DNA from 3 places in the Streptomyces sp. NBC_00038 genome. Region 3 is predicted to be linked to each of the others. Evidence: riboswitches for the same ligand, from Rfam matches in the RefSeq annotation. Region 3 holds a riboswitch; each other region holds the start of a gene.
What was found. Region 3 has a riboswitch for cobalamin ahead of OG219_RS17450 (HoxN/HupN/NixA family nickel/cobalt transporter). Riboswitches for the same ligand answer to the same signal wherever they lie in the genome.

Region 1 (4,744 bases), 1.3 Mb from region 3:
GTCCTGGTTCGGCTTGTACTTCAACCGGGCGTGGCGCACGGCGATTCCGGCGACGCGCGCGGCCCGCTCGGGGTTGGCGACGTACACCGGGACATCGTCCGGGCCCTGCTCCTTGAAGGAGAACGGCACGGTGATGAGCCGTCCGTCGAACTCCGGGATCGCGACCTGCATCGCCGCGTCCATGGGGGAGAGGGCGGCGTCGGAGGCCTCCCACGCGGCATGCGAGGAGGTGAGGCAGAGCCCTTGCAGCACAGGGATGTTGAGGTCGGCGAGCGCCCCGATGTCCCAGGCTTCCTCGTCACCTCCCGCGGAGGCCTTCGAGGCGTGGGCGCCGCCCGCCGCGAGGACCGTGGCAACCAGGGCGTCGGACTTGCCGAGGATCTCGTACAGCCCCGCGTCGGCATCGCGCAGCGAACCGCAGTACACGGCAAGGGCGTTGGCACCCCGCGCCTCGATCGCGTCGCACAGCGTGTCGACGAAGGCGGTGTTGCCGGACAGCTCGTGCGCCCGGTAGAAGAGGACGCCGATCGTCGGGCGCCCCTCGACGAACGCACGCTCGCCGTGGACGCCGAACTCGGCCGTCTTCCGCGGCTCTTCGAAGCCCTCGCCGGTGAGCAGCACGGTGTCGGAGAGGAAGCGGGCCAGCTCGGTCAGGTTCTCCGGGCCGCCCTCGACGAGATAGCGCAGCGCCTCGGCGACCACACCGGCGGGCACGGACGACTCGGCCATCAACTCCGCGTCGGGGACGGACTCCCCGCCGAGCAGGACGGTCGGAATGCCCGACGCCTTGAGGAAGGCGAGCCCGTCCTCCCAGGCACGCTTGCCGCCAAGGAGCCGTACGACCGCGAGGTCCGCGCCCCTGACGAGCTCGGGGAGTTCGGCGGCGACGTCCACCCGGGTCGGATTGCCGATCCGGTACGCGGCGCCGGAGGCCCGGGCCGCCAGCAGATCCGTGTCGGCGGTCGACAACAACAACACTGTGCTCATGCGGGCGCTCCCGGTGGAATGAAAGGCAGTCCTGTCGGCGCGCCGGACTCGATGAGCCGCCACAGCGCGTCCGTATCCGCGTGTTCCTCGATCAGATCGCCGAGCCGGTCCAGCTGCTCCTCGCGCAGCGCCGCGAACGACGTACTGGCGGCCGGCACGAAACGACGGCCCGCGGCGGCCGCCACCTCGCGCAGGAAGGCGCGCCGGAACTCGTCCGACTCCAGCGAGCCGTGCCAGTGCGTGCCCCAGACCTCACCGACCCGGCACCCGTCCAAGAAGGGCTCTCCGCCGGTGACTTGGGCGACGCCATGGTGGATCTCGTACCCCTCGACGGGCTCGCCGAGGGCTTCGCCCACGGGCCGCGTGAGCGTCTTCTCCCGCGCGAACCGCACCCGTACGGGCAGCAGCCCGAGCCCGTCGACATGACCTGCCCGCGACTCGACCTCGTCCTCGATGTGCTCGCCGAGGAGCTGGAAGCCGCCGCAGATACCGAGCACGGGCCGCCCCTCGGCGGCCCGTCGCGCGATCGCGTCCGCGAGCCCGCGCTCCCGAAGCCACTCCAGCGCCTTCACCGTCCCCCGGGTCCCCGGTACGACGACGAGGTCCGCGTCGGCCAACTCCTCGGCCCGGTCCACGAAACGCACGACGACACCCGGCTCGGCGGCCAGCGCGTCCACGTCCGTGAAGTTGGACATCAGGGGGACGGCGCAGACGGCGACCCGCAGGATGTCCTGGCCGACGGGGTCGGCCACCACCGACTCCCGGACCGTGCCCCGCATCGAAACCCGCAGCCCGTCCTCCTCGTCGATCCCGAGGCCGTGCTGGAAGGGCAGCACGCCGTACGAGGGCCGCCCGGTGAGCCCGTGGAGCATGTCGAGCCCCGGCTCCAGGAGGGAGACATCCCCGCGGAACTTGTTCACGAGGAACCCGGCGACCAGCTCCTGGTCCTCGCGCGAGAGCAGCGCGACCGTCCCGAAGAACGACGCGAAGACGCCCCCGCGGTCGATGTCACCGACGACGAGCACGGGCAGCCGCGCGTTGCGCGCGATCCCCATGTTCACGATGTCCGTCCGCCGCAGATTGATCTCGGCCGGACTCCCCGCCCCCTCGCAGATCACCGCGTCATACGTGCCCCGCAACTCGGCGAGGCACTCCAGCACGGTCCCGAGCAGCGCTTCCTGCCGCCCTCCGTGGTAGCCGCGCGCACTCATCTCACCCACGGGCTTCCCCATGAGCACGACCTGACTGCTCCGGTCGCTCCCCGGCTTCAGCAGCACGGGATTCATCAGCGCGGTCGGCTCCACACGAGCGGCCTGCGCCTGCATGGCCTGCGCCCGCCCGATCTCGGCGCCCTCACGCGTCACGAAGGAATTGAGCGACATGTTCTGCGCCTTGAAGGGCGCGACCTTGACGCCCTGGCGCACCAGCCACCGGCAGATCCCGGCGGTCACGACGCTCTTGCCCGCGTCGGAGGTGGTTCCGGCGATCAGCAGCCCGCCGCCGCTCATGAGTTCCCTCCCCGGGGCCTCAGCAGCCGCCCGGCGACACACACACCCAGCGCGAGCCAGCTGACGCGCCGCGACAGCCGTACGGCCCGCTCGATGTCCCCGACCGCGACGGCGCGGCCCTTCCCGTTCAGTACCGGCCGGTGCTCGACCCTTCCCCCGTAGGCGAGGGTCCCGCCGAGCCGCACACCGAGCGCCCCCGCGAACGAAGCCTCCACGGGCCCGGCGTTGGGGCTCGGATGCTTGCAGGCGTCCACCCGCCAGGCGCGCGCGGCGCCCCGCGGGTCGTCTCCGGCGGCGGCCGCGAGAGCGGCGGTGAGCCTCGCGCCCGGCCAGCCCGCGACATCGTCGAGCCGCGCGGAAGCCCAGCCGTAGCGCCGGTACTTGGCGGACTTGTGCCCGACCATCGCGTCGAGCGTGTTGACGGCGCGGAACCCGACGAGCCCGGGAACGCCGGCCACCGCGCCCCACACAAGAGCCCCCACCACGGCGTCGGAGGTGTTCTCGGCGACGGACTCGACGACGGCCCGGGCGATCCCGTCCGCGTCGAGCGACTGCGGATCCCGCCCGCACAGATGCGGCAGCCGCTCCCGGGCCCCCTCGACATCGCCGGCTTCGAGCGCGCCGCCGATCGCGCGGGCCTCCCGGCCCAGCGAGGTCCCCCCGACGACGGCCCAAGTGGCGGCGGCGGTCAGTGCGATGGAGGCGGTACGGGATCCACGTACGGAACGACTCGCGAGCGCCGCGAGCCCGGTGGCGCCGCCCGCGCACACGGCCGTGTGCAGTGCGCCCCACCCTCGGTGGTCCCGCCACAGCACCCGCTCGACGGCTCCCGCGGCGCGTCCGAACGCGGCGACCGGATGGCCCCGGCGGGGATCGCCGAGCAGCAGGTCACCGAGAAGGCCGGCGGCGGCGCCGTACGCGAAGACGCGATCGGCACGCACCGGTTCAGCCGACCGTCAGGTCGGGCACAACCGTTGTTCGCATGGCACTTGGGCAGCCGCGCATGGCGATATGTCCTCACTCAGGGTGTCCGCGCCCTGGTTCGAAGAGACCGACGGTGAGAGTTCCTGGCTTCCGGGGATGTCTTCCCCGGTGACAGTGGCGGGACCGCGCCGGATTCGCACCGGCTTCCTCTCTTGCCGCCGTACTTGGCTCCGGCAGTCCACCATGGGGTTGGAAGACCCGTCAACTTGCTGTTGACCTGGGGCGAAGGAGTGTGCTGAGACCCACACAGGGTCGGTTTTCCCCTAGGCCGACAAAAAGAGCTTTCATAGACTGGAATGTGACAATCGGGGAGCGGTTCGAGGGTGGTTGCTTCCGCGTTGTGGCGTGGTGGGGCGGCTCACGGTGGCCCTCTGTGCCGACCAAGATCACGGCGCTATCGTGGCTCGACATGGGGGACAGAGATGGACGCGCATCGGGGGACGCCGGCTCTCGGGCAGCAGGAGGTAGGCGTGCGCAATGAAGACTCAAGCGGGTTCACCTGGCGCAAGAGCAGCTACAGCGGAGCCGATGGCCAGTGCGTCGAGGTGGCGTTCGTCGGGGGCGCGGTGATCATCCGTGACTCGGGGAAACCGTTCGAGTCGTATATCGCCTTCCCCGGCTGGCACTGGCAGGCGTTTGTGACGGCTTTCGCCGACTCGGACCGTCTCGTCGGCCCAGGGGGATCCGAAGGCTGAGGGGGAGACATATGACTGATCATCATTTGACCGAGATCCGGCACGTGGCCAACGGCCTGCGCGGGGGAGCGTGGAAGGCCTCCACGTCGCTGGGGACCGTGCTGATGTGCGCGGTGCTCGGCGCCGCGGCCGCCTTGACCGGAGCGGCCGCCTCACTGCTGGTGGACGGCTTGGCCGCGCGGCTGGCTACCTGGGTGGCGGTGGCCGCGGCGGCTGCTGTCGCCTCCGGCCTGTGGTGGGGTTTCGCGGAGTTCAGGAAGGACCGTCCGCCGACTGCCTGTCCGCCGGCAGCTCGGGCCGCTGAGCGGGGATCACGGCCCGGCGGTCGTCGCTGAGCGTGGGTTCCGTCGTCCCGGCCTGCGCTATCAGCTTGGTCAGCTGACGGCTCAAGGCGACCACCGGGGTCATGACGACCCCGGTCGCGGTGCCCATCAGCCACGGGTTGGTCAGCCGGCAGGCGGCCATGACGGCGAGCAGCCCGGCGAGGCCCACCACCAGGACCAGGATGCAACCGGTGCAGTAAAGGATCTTCGTGATGAAGACTCGGAGGTGATCGTCCGTGAGATGACG
Region 2 (4,744 bases), 4.0 Mb from region 3:
GACCTGCATGTGGGAGCGGGCGGCCTCCAGGCTGATGACGTCGGCGTCGAGGTCGTCGATGGCCTGGACGATGTCGCCGAACTCGGCGTAGCACATGTGGGTGTGGATCTGGGTGTCCGGGCGTACGCCGCCGACGGTGAGCCGGAACGCCTCGGTGGCCCAGGCCAGGTACGCGGGACGGTCCACGGCCCGCATTGGCAGCGTCTCGCGCAGGGCGGGCTCGTCGACCTGGATGACCGAAGTCCCCGCCGCTTCCAGCTCCTCGACCTCGTCGCGCAGGGCGAGGGCGACCTGGCGGGCGGTGTCGCCGAGCGGCTGGTCGTCGCGGACGAAGGACCAGGCGAGCATGGTGACCGGTCCGGTGAGCATGCCCTTGACCGGGCGGTCGGTGAGGGACTGGGCGTACGTCGTCCAGCGCACCGTCATCGGCTCGGGGCGGGAGATGTCGCCGGCCAGGATCGGCGGGCGGACGTAACGGGTGCCGTACGACTGGACCCAGCCGTGCTGGGTGGCGAGGTACCCCGTCAGCTGTTCGGCGAAGTACTGGACCATGTCGTTGCGTTCGGGCTCACCGTGCACCAGGACGTCAAGACCGGTCTTCTCCTGGAAGGAGATCACCTCGCCGATCTCGGCCCTGATGCGCTCCTCGTACCCGGCGCCGTCGATCCGCCCCGCGCGCAGGTCGGCCCGCGCGACGCGCAGTTCGGCGGTCTGCGGGAAGGAGCCGATGGTGGTGGTCGGCAGCAGCGGCAGACCGAGGTGGGCGCGCTGGGCGGCGGCCCGCTCGGCGTACGGCTGGGAGCGGCGGGCGTCGGCGTCCGTGACGGCGGCGGTGCGGGCCCGTACCGCGGGGTCGCGGGTCAGCGCCGAGCCGGCGCGGGAGGCCAGGTCGGCCCGGTTGGCGGCCAGTTCGGCCGCGATGGTCTCGGTCCCACGGGCGAGGCCCTTGGCGAGGGTGACGATCTCGGCGGTCTTCTGGCGGGCGAAGGCGAGCCAGCGCAGGATCTGCGGCTCGATGTCGCGTTCGACGGCGGCGTCGAGCGGGACGTGGAGCAGCGAGCAGGAGGCGGCCACGTCGACCTGACCGGCCAGCCCGAGCAGGGTGCCGAGCGTGGCGAGGGAGGCCGACAGGTCGTTCACCCAGATGTTGCGGCCGTTGACCACACCCGCGACCAGGCGCTTGCCGGGCAGTCCGCCCACCGCGGCCAGGGCGTCCAGGTTGGCGGCGGCGTCGTCGGTGAAGTCCAGGGCGAGACCGTTGACAGGAGCCTTGGCCAGCACCGGCAGCGCGTCGCCGAGCCGGCCGAAGTACGAGGCGACCAGCAGCTTCGGACGGTCGGTGAGCCCGCCCAGCTCACGATAGGCGCGCGCGGCGGCGTTCAGCTCGGCGGGCGTGCGGTCCTGGACGAGGGCCGGTTCGTCGAGCTGCACCCACTCGGCGCCCGCGGCTCGCAGGTCCCCGAGGACCTCGGCGTACACGGGCAGCAGCCGGTCGAGGAGGGTCAGCGGGTCGAAGTCCGGGGCCACGCCGGGCGCGGGCTTGGCGAGCAGGAGGTAGGTGACGGGGCCGACGAGGACCGGGCGGGCGGTGAGGCCGAGTGCGAGAGCTTCGCCGAACTCGGTGACCTGCTTGGTGGAGTCGGTGGCGAAGACGGTGTTCGGGCCCAACTCCGGTACGAGGTAGTGGTAGTTGGTGTCGAACCACTTCGTCATCTCCAGGGGCGCCACATCCTGTGTGCCGCGCGCCATCGCGAAGTAGCCGTCCAGCACGTCGGACTCGACGGCGGCCCGGTGGCGTTCGGGGATCGCGCCGACCATGACGGTGGTGTCCAGGACGTGGTCGTAGTACGAGAAGTCGCCGGTCGGCACCTCGTGGATGCCGGCCCCGGCCAGCTGGCGCCAGTTGGCCCGGCGCAGTTCGGCGGCGGTGGCCCGGAGGGCGTCGGCGTCGACGCGGCCCTTCCAGTAGCCCTCGATCGCCTTCTTGAGCTCCCGGCCCTGGCCCTGACGGGGGTAGCCGTGCACGGTGGCCCGTACTGCCGCGGCTGCGGACTTCGTTGTCACGGAAATCTCCTTCGCGAGATGTCTCCCTGAGATCCCGGGACGGGACGAGAGCGCGAAGGGGTGACGAACCGGACGGAACGACTCTCGAGCGGCGAGGCGCGGTCGTCTGCCTGGTATGTACGCCGACCCGCCCACGAGGTCACCGGGATGTCCGCGCACGATCGGTCGCGCGCGGGCAGCGGGCAGGTCTTCGGACTCGCGGGCGCGTACTCCGTACGTTCTCCGTACGGCGGACACCTACTGACCGTCGCTTCCCAGAACCTCTCGGCTCCAGTGCGTATGACGGCGGTCGTTCCCACTCACCGCTGCGGGGCAGTCCCGGATTCCCACCGGGTTCCCTCTTGCGACGCATCCCGCCTGGCGGACGGGGCGAACCAGCTGCACCGGTCAGCCTAGCTCAGCCCGTCTCGCCCCCGAAGGCCCCCAGGATGCGTTCGGCGGCGAGTGTGGCCGTCAACTCCCCGGCGCGGACCCGCTGTTCGAGGGCGGGCGCGAGGGCGCGTACGGCCGGATCGCCGTTCAGCCGGCGAAGCAGCTCGTCGCGCACCATCGTCCAGGTCCAGTCGACCTGCTGGTCGCGGCGCTTGGCGGCGAGCCGGCCGGTCGAGTCGAGGAGCGTGCGGTGCTGGTCGAGGCGCTCCCAGACGGTGTCCAGGCCCGTCGACTCGCGGGCGCTGCACGTCAGTACGGGCGGGGTCCATGCCGCTTCGGCGGAGTGCATGAGCCGCAGGGCTCCGGCCAGTTCGCGAGCCGCGGCGCGCGCGTCACGCTCGTGCGGGCCGTCCGCCTTGTTCACGGCGATCACGTCGGCCAGTTCCAGGACGCCCTTCTTGATGCCCTGCAACTGGTCTCCGGTGCGGGCGAGGGTCAGCAGCAGGAAGGAGTCGACCATGTTGGCGACCGCTGTCTCGGACTGGCCGACGCCGACCGTCTCCACCAGCACGACGTCGTAGCCCGCCGCCTCCATCACCACGATCGACTCGCGCGTGGCCTTGGCGACGCCGCCCAGGGTGCCGGCGGTGGGGGAGGGCCGCACGAAGGCCGCGGGATCCACGGCGAGGCGCTCCATCCGGGTCTTGTCGCCCAGGATCGAACCGCCCGTACGGCTCGACGAGGGGTCGACGGCCAGCACCGCGACCCGGTGGCCGAGCCCGGTGAGCAGGGTGCCGAGCGCGTCGATGAACGTCGACTTGCCCACGCCGGGCACCCCGCTGATGCCGATCCGCCGCGCCTTCCCGCTGTGCGGCAGCAGCTCGGTCAGCAACTCCTGCGCCATGGCCCGGTGTTGGGGATTCGTCGACTCGACGAGCGTGATGGCGCGTGCCACCAGCGCCCGCTTCCCGTCGAGCACGCCCTTCACATAGGTGTCGACATCGATCACGGGGTGTGCCCGAGGTCGGTGGCCAGCCGCTGAACCAGGTCGTACGCCGCGTCCGGGATCACCGTCCCGGGCGGGAAGACGGCAGCCGCACCCATCTCCAGGAGCGTGGGCACGTCCTGCGGCGGAATCACCCCGCCGACCACGATCATGATGTCCTCACGGCCCTCCTCGGCGAGCGACTCCCGCAACGCCGGTACGAGCGTGAGGTGCCCGGCGGCCAGCGAGGACACCCCGACGATGTGCACGTCCGCCTCGACGGCCTGCCGGGCGACCTCCGCCGGGGTCTGGAACAGCGGGCCGACATCGACGTCGAAGCCGAGGTCCGCGAAGGCCGTGGCGATCACCTTCTGGCCGCGGTCGTGGCCGTCCTGGCCCATCTTGGCGACCAGGATGCGGGGGCGACGGCCCTCGGCCTCCTCGAAGGAGCCCACGAGCGACCGGGTGCGCTCGACGTTCGGGGAATCGCCGGCTTCGTTGCGGTACACACCGGAGATCGTACGGATCTGGCTCGAGTGCCGTCCGTACACCTTCTCCAGGGCGTCGGAGATCTCGCCGACGGTGGCCTTCGCACGGGCCGCGTTCACGGCCAGCTCCAGCAGGTTTCCGGTGCCCCCGGCGGCGCGGGTCAGGGCGTCCAACGAGTCCTGGCACGCCCGCTCGTCGCGCTCCGCGCGCAGCCGCCGCAGCTTCTCGATCTGCTGCGTGCGTACGGAGGAGTTGTCGACCGTGAGGACGTCGATCTGCTCGTCGGTCTCGACCCGGTACTTGTTCACGCCGATGACCGGCTGGCGTCCGGAGTCGATACGCGCCTGGGTGCGGGCCGCCGCCTCCTCGATGCGCAGCTTGGGGATGCCTGCGTCGATGGCCTTGGCCATACCGCCCGCCGCCTCGACCTCCTCGATGTGCTGCCAGGCCCGGCGTGCGAGGTCGTACGTCAGCTTCTCTACGTACGCGCTGCCACCCCACGGGTCGATCACCCGGGTCGTCCCCGACTCCTGCTGGATCAGCAGCTGCGTGTTGCGGGCGATGCGTGCCGAGAAGTCGGTGGGCAGGGCGAGCGCCTCGTCGAGGGCGTTGGTGTGCAGTGACTGGGTGTGGCCCTGCGTCGCCGCCATCGCCTCCACACACGTACGCGTCACGTTGTTGAACACGTCCTGCGCGGTCAGCGACCAGCCCGAGGTCTGCGAATGGGTGCGCAGGGAAAGCGACTTGGCGTTCTGCGGGTCGAACTGCTTGACCAGCTTGGCCCACAGCAGCCGCGCCGCCCGCATCTTGGCGATCTCCATGAAGAAGTTCATG
Region 3 (4,744 bases):
GCCCGAGCCGGCCGGAGTGACGTGATGTCGGAGTCGGAAGCGACCTGACCGAACTGCGGCTTATCGACAAGTACCTTCCGGGCAACCTTCGTGGATTTGTCGATAAGCGCAGCTCACAGGCGTGTTGAGCGATAACGATTCCGAGTCGGATCGGTTATCGGATGACATGACTGGGGAGCGTGGTGCGCCGCGTCCTTAGGATGCCGGACATAGCTCATGGATCACGGGGCTTCTGATTCTGCTGGCTGGACCGTCCCCCCATGTCAACGGGTCCTGCTCGAAGTCAACGGGTCCTGCTCGAAGGGAATTCTGTGCTTTCTTCGTTCTCTGCGTTGTCCGCGCGCAGGCGAGGGGCCGCGCGCCTCGCCGCCGCGGCGTTGGTGTCGGGGCTCGTCGCCGCGGGGGCGATGGCCGCCGCCGGTACGGCCGTCGCCGACGAGACGCCGCAGAACCAGGGTGGCGCGACCGCCACCATAGGCGGCCTGAAGACCTACGGAACCGCCGTGATTCACGACGAGACCGGCGAGGACCAGCAGGTGTCCGCGGGCCTGTTCGAGATGTCCGTCGACAACGGCGGCACTCTGCAGACCTACTGCGTCGACCTCCACAACCCGACACAGAAGGACGCCAAGTACCAGGAGACCTCCTGGAGCGGCACCTCGCTGAACGGCAACGCGGACGCGGGCAAGATCCGCTGGATCCTGCAGAACTCCTATCCGCAGGTCAACAACCTCGTGGCACTGGCCGAGAAGGCCGGAGCGGCCGGTCTCACCGAGCAGGACGCGGCGGCCGGCACCCAGGTGGCCATCTGGCGGTACTCGGACGGCGCCGACGTGGACGCGGTGGACCCGCAGGCGGAGAAGCTCGCGGACTACCTGGAGAAGAGCGCGCAGAACCTGGCGGAGCCCGCGGCCTCACTGACCCTCGACCGGCCCGCGGTCTCCGGCCACGCCGCCGAGAAGCTCGGCCCGGTCACGGTGCACACCAACGCGGAGAGCGTGACGGTGATACCGCCCGCGGACGCGGCCACCAGCGGGGTGAAGATCGTGGACGCGGACGGCAAGGAGGTCACCTCCGCGGCCGACGGCAGCCAGATCTACTTCGACGTGCCCGAGGACAGCCCGGACGGTTCGGCCGCGCTGACCGTGCAGGCGTCGACGACCGTGCCCGTCGGCCGGGCCTTCGCCTCGGAGACCCGCAGCCAGACCCAGATACTCGCCGGCTCCAGCGAGTCGACGGTCTCCGCGACGGCGACCGCCACCTGGGCCGCGGAAGGCGCGATACCCGCGCTGTCCGCCGAGAAGAACTGCGCCAGGGGCGGCGTCGACATCACGGCTGCCAACGCGGGCGACGAGGCGTTCACCTTCGAGCTGGCGGGGATCGAGCACACCATCCCGGCAGGCGAGTCCCGGATGGTGACGGTGACGCTCCAGGAGGACCAGGCGTACGACTTCACGGCCACCGGCGCGAACGGCTTCGAGAAGCGGTTCACCGGCATGCTCGACTGCGAGACGCAGGGCAGCACGAGCGACGTCACGACCCAGACGGCCGGTGAGCCCAGCCCCGCCACGTCGGTGGAAACCTTCAGCGACGGCACCGACCTCGCCGAGACCGGCAGCTCCAGCGCCACCCCGATCATCGGGGGCGTGGCGATCGCCCTCGTCGTGATCGGCGGCGCCGCGCTGGTCTTCGTCAACAAGAAGAACGCACCGGAGCAGCACTGAGCGACACAGCACCTTGGCAACTCAACAGTGAGTGACCGCAGCACGGTGACTTCCTGAGCCCGCGGCCCCGGCCTGCCCCCCAGGCGCCCGGGGCCGCACCCTTTCCAGGAAAGACGGCGCCCCCCAAGGCCCCACAGCCCTACGACCCCAAAGCCCAAGAACCCCTCAACCCTCGTCGGACGCGCAGTGCTCCAGGAGTTCGGCGGTCGGGCCGTCGGTCACCCGGTAGCGCACGACCCGCCCATCCTTGTCACCCTCGACCACCCCAGCGGTACGGAGCAGACGCAGGGCCTGGGACACCGCGGGGTCGTTCATGCCGGTCGCGACGGCGAGGTCGGAGACGGCGAGGGGGCCGGCTCGGTGCAGGGCAAGAAGCAGGGCGAGGCGACGCGGGTCCGCGAGGAGGGAGAAGCGGTCGGCCCAGGCGCGTACATGCCCTGGTTCACCGATGGCGGCGACGGCGTCGCAGACCCGGTGGCCGTCGATGGTCCGGCGATCGGCTCGCTCGGCGGGGACGAGGTGCATGAGGGTCATCCTCGCAGGCACCGCTATGTGATCTTCAATACCTGCGCACCTGTGCAGCTTTGCAGGGGAGACCGGCCACCCCTACGGTTGGTGGGCCGTGGTGTTCGGGAAGACCGGTGACGGCCTCTTCGTCCTCGAAGAGGCCCAGGCCGGAGCGGCCCTCGCCACTGTGATCGGGCCTCGGACCAGGTCCGTACGCGGCGTACTCGTGTACGGACCGGACGGCTTGAGGCGCCCCGTCCCACTTCGGCCACTGGTCGCCTCCCGGCGGCCGGGAAGGCGGGACGGTGCGGACCCCCGTCAGCCAGGAGACCGGCCACGGCATCTCACGAAGTGATCCACGAGGTGCTGGAGCGTGACCCCATGACCCTGCCCACGCAGTCGTCCCCACCCGCCGCCGGATTCCGCTGGCGACGCGAGGACACCGTGCGCACGGCCGTACTTCTGGCAGTGATCGCGGCGCTGCATGTCGTCGCGTTCGGCATCCTGTTCCTGCTCGTGGTGCCGGAGCACTACGAGGTCGGCTCCAAGGCCTTCGGCATCGGCCTGGGCATCACGGCGTACACCCTGGGCATGCGGCATGCCTTCGACGCCGACCACATCGCCGCGATCGACAACACCACCCGAAAGCTGATGGCCGACGGGAAACGGCCGGTGTCGGTGGGCTTCTGGTTCGCGCTGGGGCACTCCAGCGTGGTGGTGCTGCTCGCCGCACTGATCGCCGGAGGCACCCAGTTGGCCGGGCGGATCATGAACGAGGGCTCGAGTACGCACCAGGTGCTCGGGGTGATGGGCACCACGGTCTCCGGGTCGTTCCTCTACCTGATCGCCGCCCTCAACCTCGTCGCGCTCGTCGGCATCCTGCGGGTCTTCAGGGCGATGCGGGCCGGTACGTACGACGAGGCCAAGCTCGAACAGCACCTGGATTCCCGGGGGTTCATGAACCGGATCCTCGGCCGCTTCACCAAGTCCATCACGCGGCCGGGGCAGATGTACCCGCTGGGCTTCCTGTTCGGCCTCGGCTTCGACACCGCCACCGAGGTCACGCTGATGGTGATGGCGGGCAGCGGCGCGGCGGCCGGCCTGCCCTGGTACGCGATCCTGTGCCTGCCGCTGCTGTTCGCGGCGGGGATGAGCCTGTTCGACACGCTGGACGGCACGTTCATGAACTTCGCCTACCAGTGGGCCTTCTCCAACCCGGTGCGCAAGGTGTTCTACAACCTCACCATCACCGGCCTGTCCATCGCGGTGGCCTTCTTCATCGGCACCATCGAGCTGGTGAGCGTCCTGCACGAGAAGCTCGACCTGACCGACTCGGTCACCGGCTGGATCGCGGGGCTCGACCTGGGCAACGTCGGGTACATCATCGTCGGCCTGTTCGTGGCCGTCTGGGCCGCGGCCGTGGCGTACTGGCGGCTGGCCAAGGTGGAACAGCGATGGGCGGTCCGCCCCGCCGAGGGGAGTTGAGACCGGCGGGGCGGCAGCCGCTCACGGACCAGGAGCGGACCAGGTGGGAACTGGAAGCGGACTAGGAGCGGGCACTGCGGGCTCGCACCAGGGCGAAGCCGGCCGCGGCCAGACCGAGGACACCCACGACCAGACCGGCGATCCCCAGGCCGCGAGCAGTCGAATCACTGCTCGCGGTCGAGCTCTCGGCGGCGGGAGCCGAGCCTGAGTCCGAGCCCGAGTCCGAGTCCGACGACGCGGCCTCTTCGGAGTCGGCCGCTGTCTTGGCCGTGAGCGTCAGCACCGGCGCCGGGTTCTCCGGCTCCTCCCCGCCCTGCTCCGCCTCCTCGATCCAGCGGACGACACTGCCGTCCGAGTAGGTCTGCAGTGTCTTGAAGGTCAACTGGTCCGCGTCGTCCGGCAGTTGGCCGAAGGCGACGTTGAAGTCCTGGTACTCGCCGTGGCGGATCCTGCCGCCGGTCCAGGTGATCTCGGAGACGGCTTCGGTGATCGTGCCGTCGTCCGTCTTGACCGGGGTCTTCAGCTTGGTCGTCGTCACCTGCGCGGTCCAGCCCGCCTCCGGGGTGACCAGAACGCCCAGGACCGGATGGTCGGTGGGCAGGTAGACCTGCACCTTCGTGGTGCTGGCGGTGTCCTCCTCGTTGGGGACACGGAAGGTCAGAACGCCGTCCGTGGCGCCCTTGGCGTAGCTCTCGGGGTGAACCGTCACATGGGCGAAGGCCGCGCCCGCGGCCGCCAGGACTCCGGCCGTGGCGAGGCCGGCGACGAGGCCGGCCCGGCGCAGGGTGGTGCGTATCGGGGACATCAGGGAAGCTCCGTACTGGTGGGGGTGGGGTCAGGGCGTGTACACGAGCCCTGCGGGCGGTCCCCGGCGGGAGACGGCGTGCCGCAGCAGCACCTGCCGAAGTGGCCGCGGCTCGGCCGCGTTCCGGCATACGGCGTTCCAGCGCGCCTGGGTGTGGGACGGTCCGGTCCGCACCCGCCACCACGCCGCGAGCCCCGGCACGAGCGTCGCGGCCCGGCGCAGC

Region 1: linked by a shared signal. The riboswitch ahead of OG219_RS11655 (cobalamin biosynthesis protein) and the one ahead of OG219_RS17450 (HoxN/HupN/NixA family nickel/cobalt transporter) in region 3 are both predicted to bind cobalamin.
Region 2: linked by a shared signal. The riboswitch ahead of metE (5-methyltetrahydropteroyltriglutamate--homocysteine S-methyltransferase) and the one ahead of OG219_RS17450 (HoxN/HupN/NixA family nickel/cobalt transporter) in region 3 are both predicted to bind cobalamin.

Annotation. Positions count from the first base shown of each region.
Region 1 covers NZ_JAPELQ010000001.1:2,513,140-2,517,883, reverse strand. Annotated here, with positions in the region: gene cobN (cobaltochelatase subunit CobN) at 1-987, opposite strand, end outside; gene OG219_RS11660 (cobyric acid synthase) at 984-2,495, opposite strand; gene OG219_RS11655 (cobalamin biosynthesis protein) at 2,492-3,436, opposite strand; cobalamin riboswitch at 3,536-3,678, opposite strand; gene OG219_RS11650 (DUF397 domain-containing protein) at 3,950-4,174, shown strand; gene OG219_RS11645 (hypothetical protein) at 4,427-4,744, opposite strand, start outside.
Region 2 covers NZ_JAPELQ010000001.1:7,863,299-7,868,042, forward strand. Annotated here, with positions in the region: partial or broken gene metE (5-methyltetrahydropteroyltriglutamate--homocysteine S-methyltransferase) at 1-2,064, opposite strand, end outside; cobalamin riboswitch at 2,228-2,458, opposite strand; gene meaB (methylmalonyl Co-A mutase-associated GTPase MeaB) at 2,462-3,445, opposite strand; gene scpA (methylmalonyl-CoA mutase) at 3,442-4,744, opposite strand, start outside.
Region 3 covers NZ_JAPELQ010000001.1:3,844,141-3,848,884, forward strand. Annotated here, with positions in the region: gene OG219_RS17435 (single-stranded DNA-binding protein) at 1-25, shown strand, start outside; gene OG219_RS17440 (TQXA domain-containing protein) at 312-1,724, shown strand; gene OG219_RS17445 (helix-turn-helix domain-containing protein) at 1,890-2,249, opposite strand; cobalamin riboswitch at 2,331-2,585, shown strand; gene OG219_RS17450 (HoxN/HupN/NixA family nickel/cobalt transporter) at 2,613-3,716, shown strand; gene OG219_RS17455 (YcnI family protein) at 3,778-4,521, opposite strand; gene OG219_RS17460 (hypothetical protein) at 4,552-4,744, opposite strand, start outside.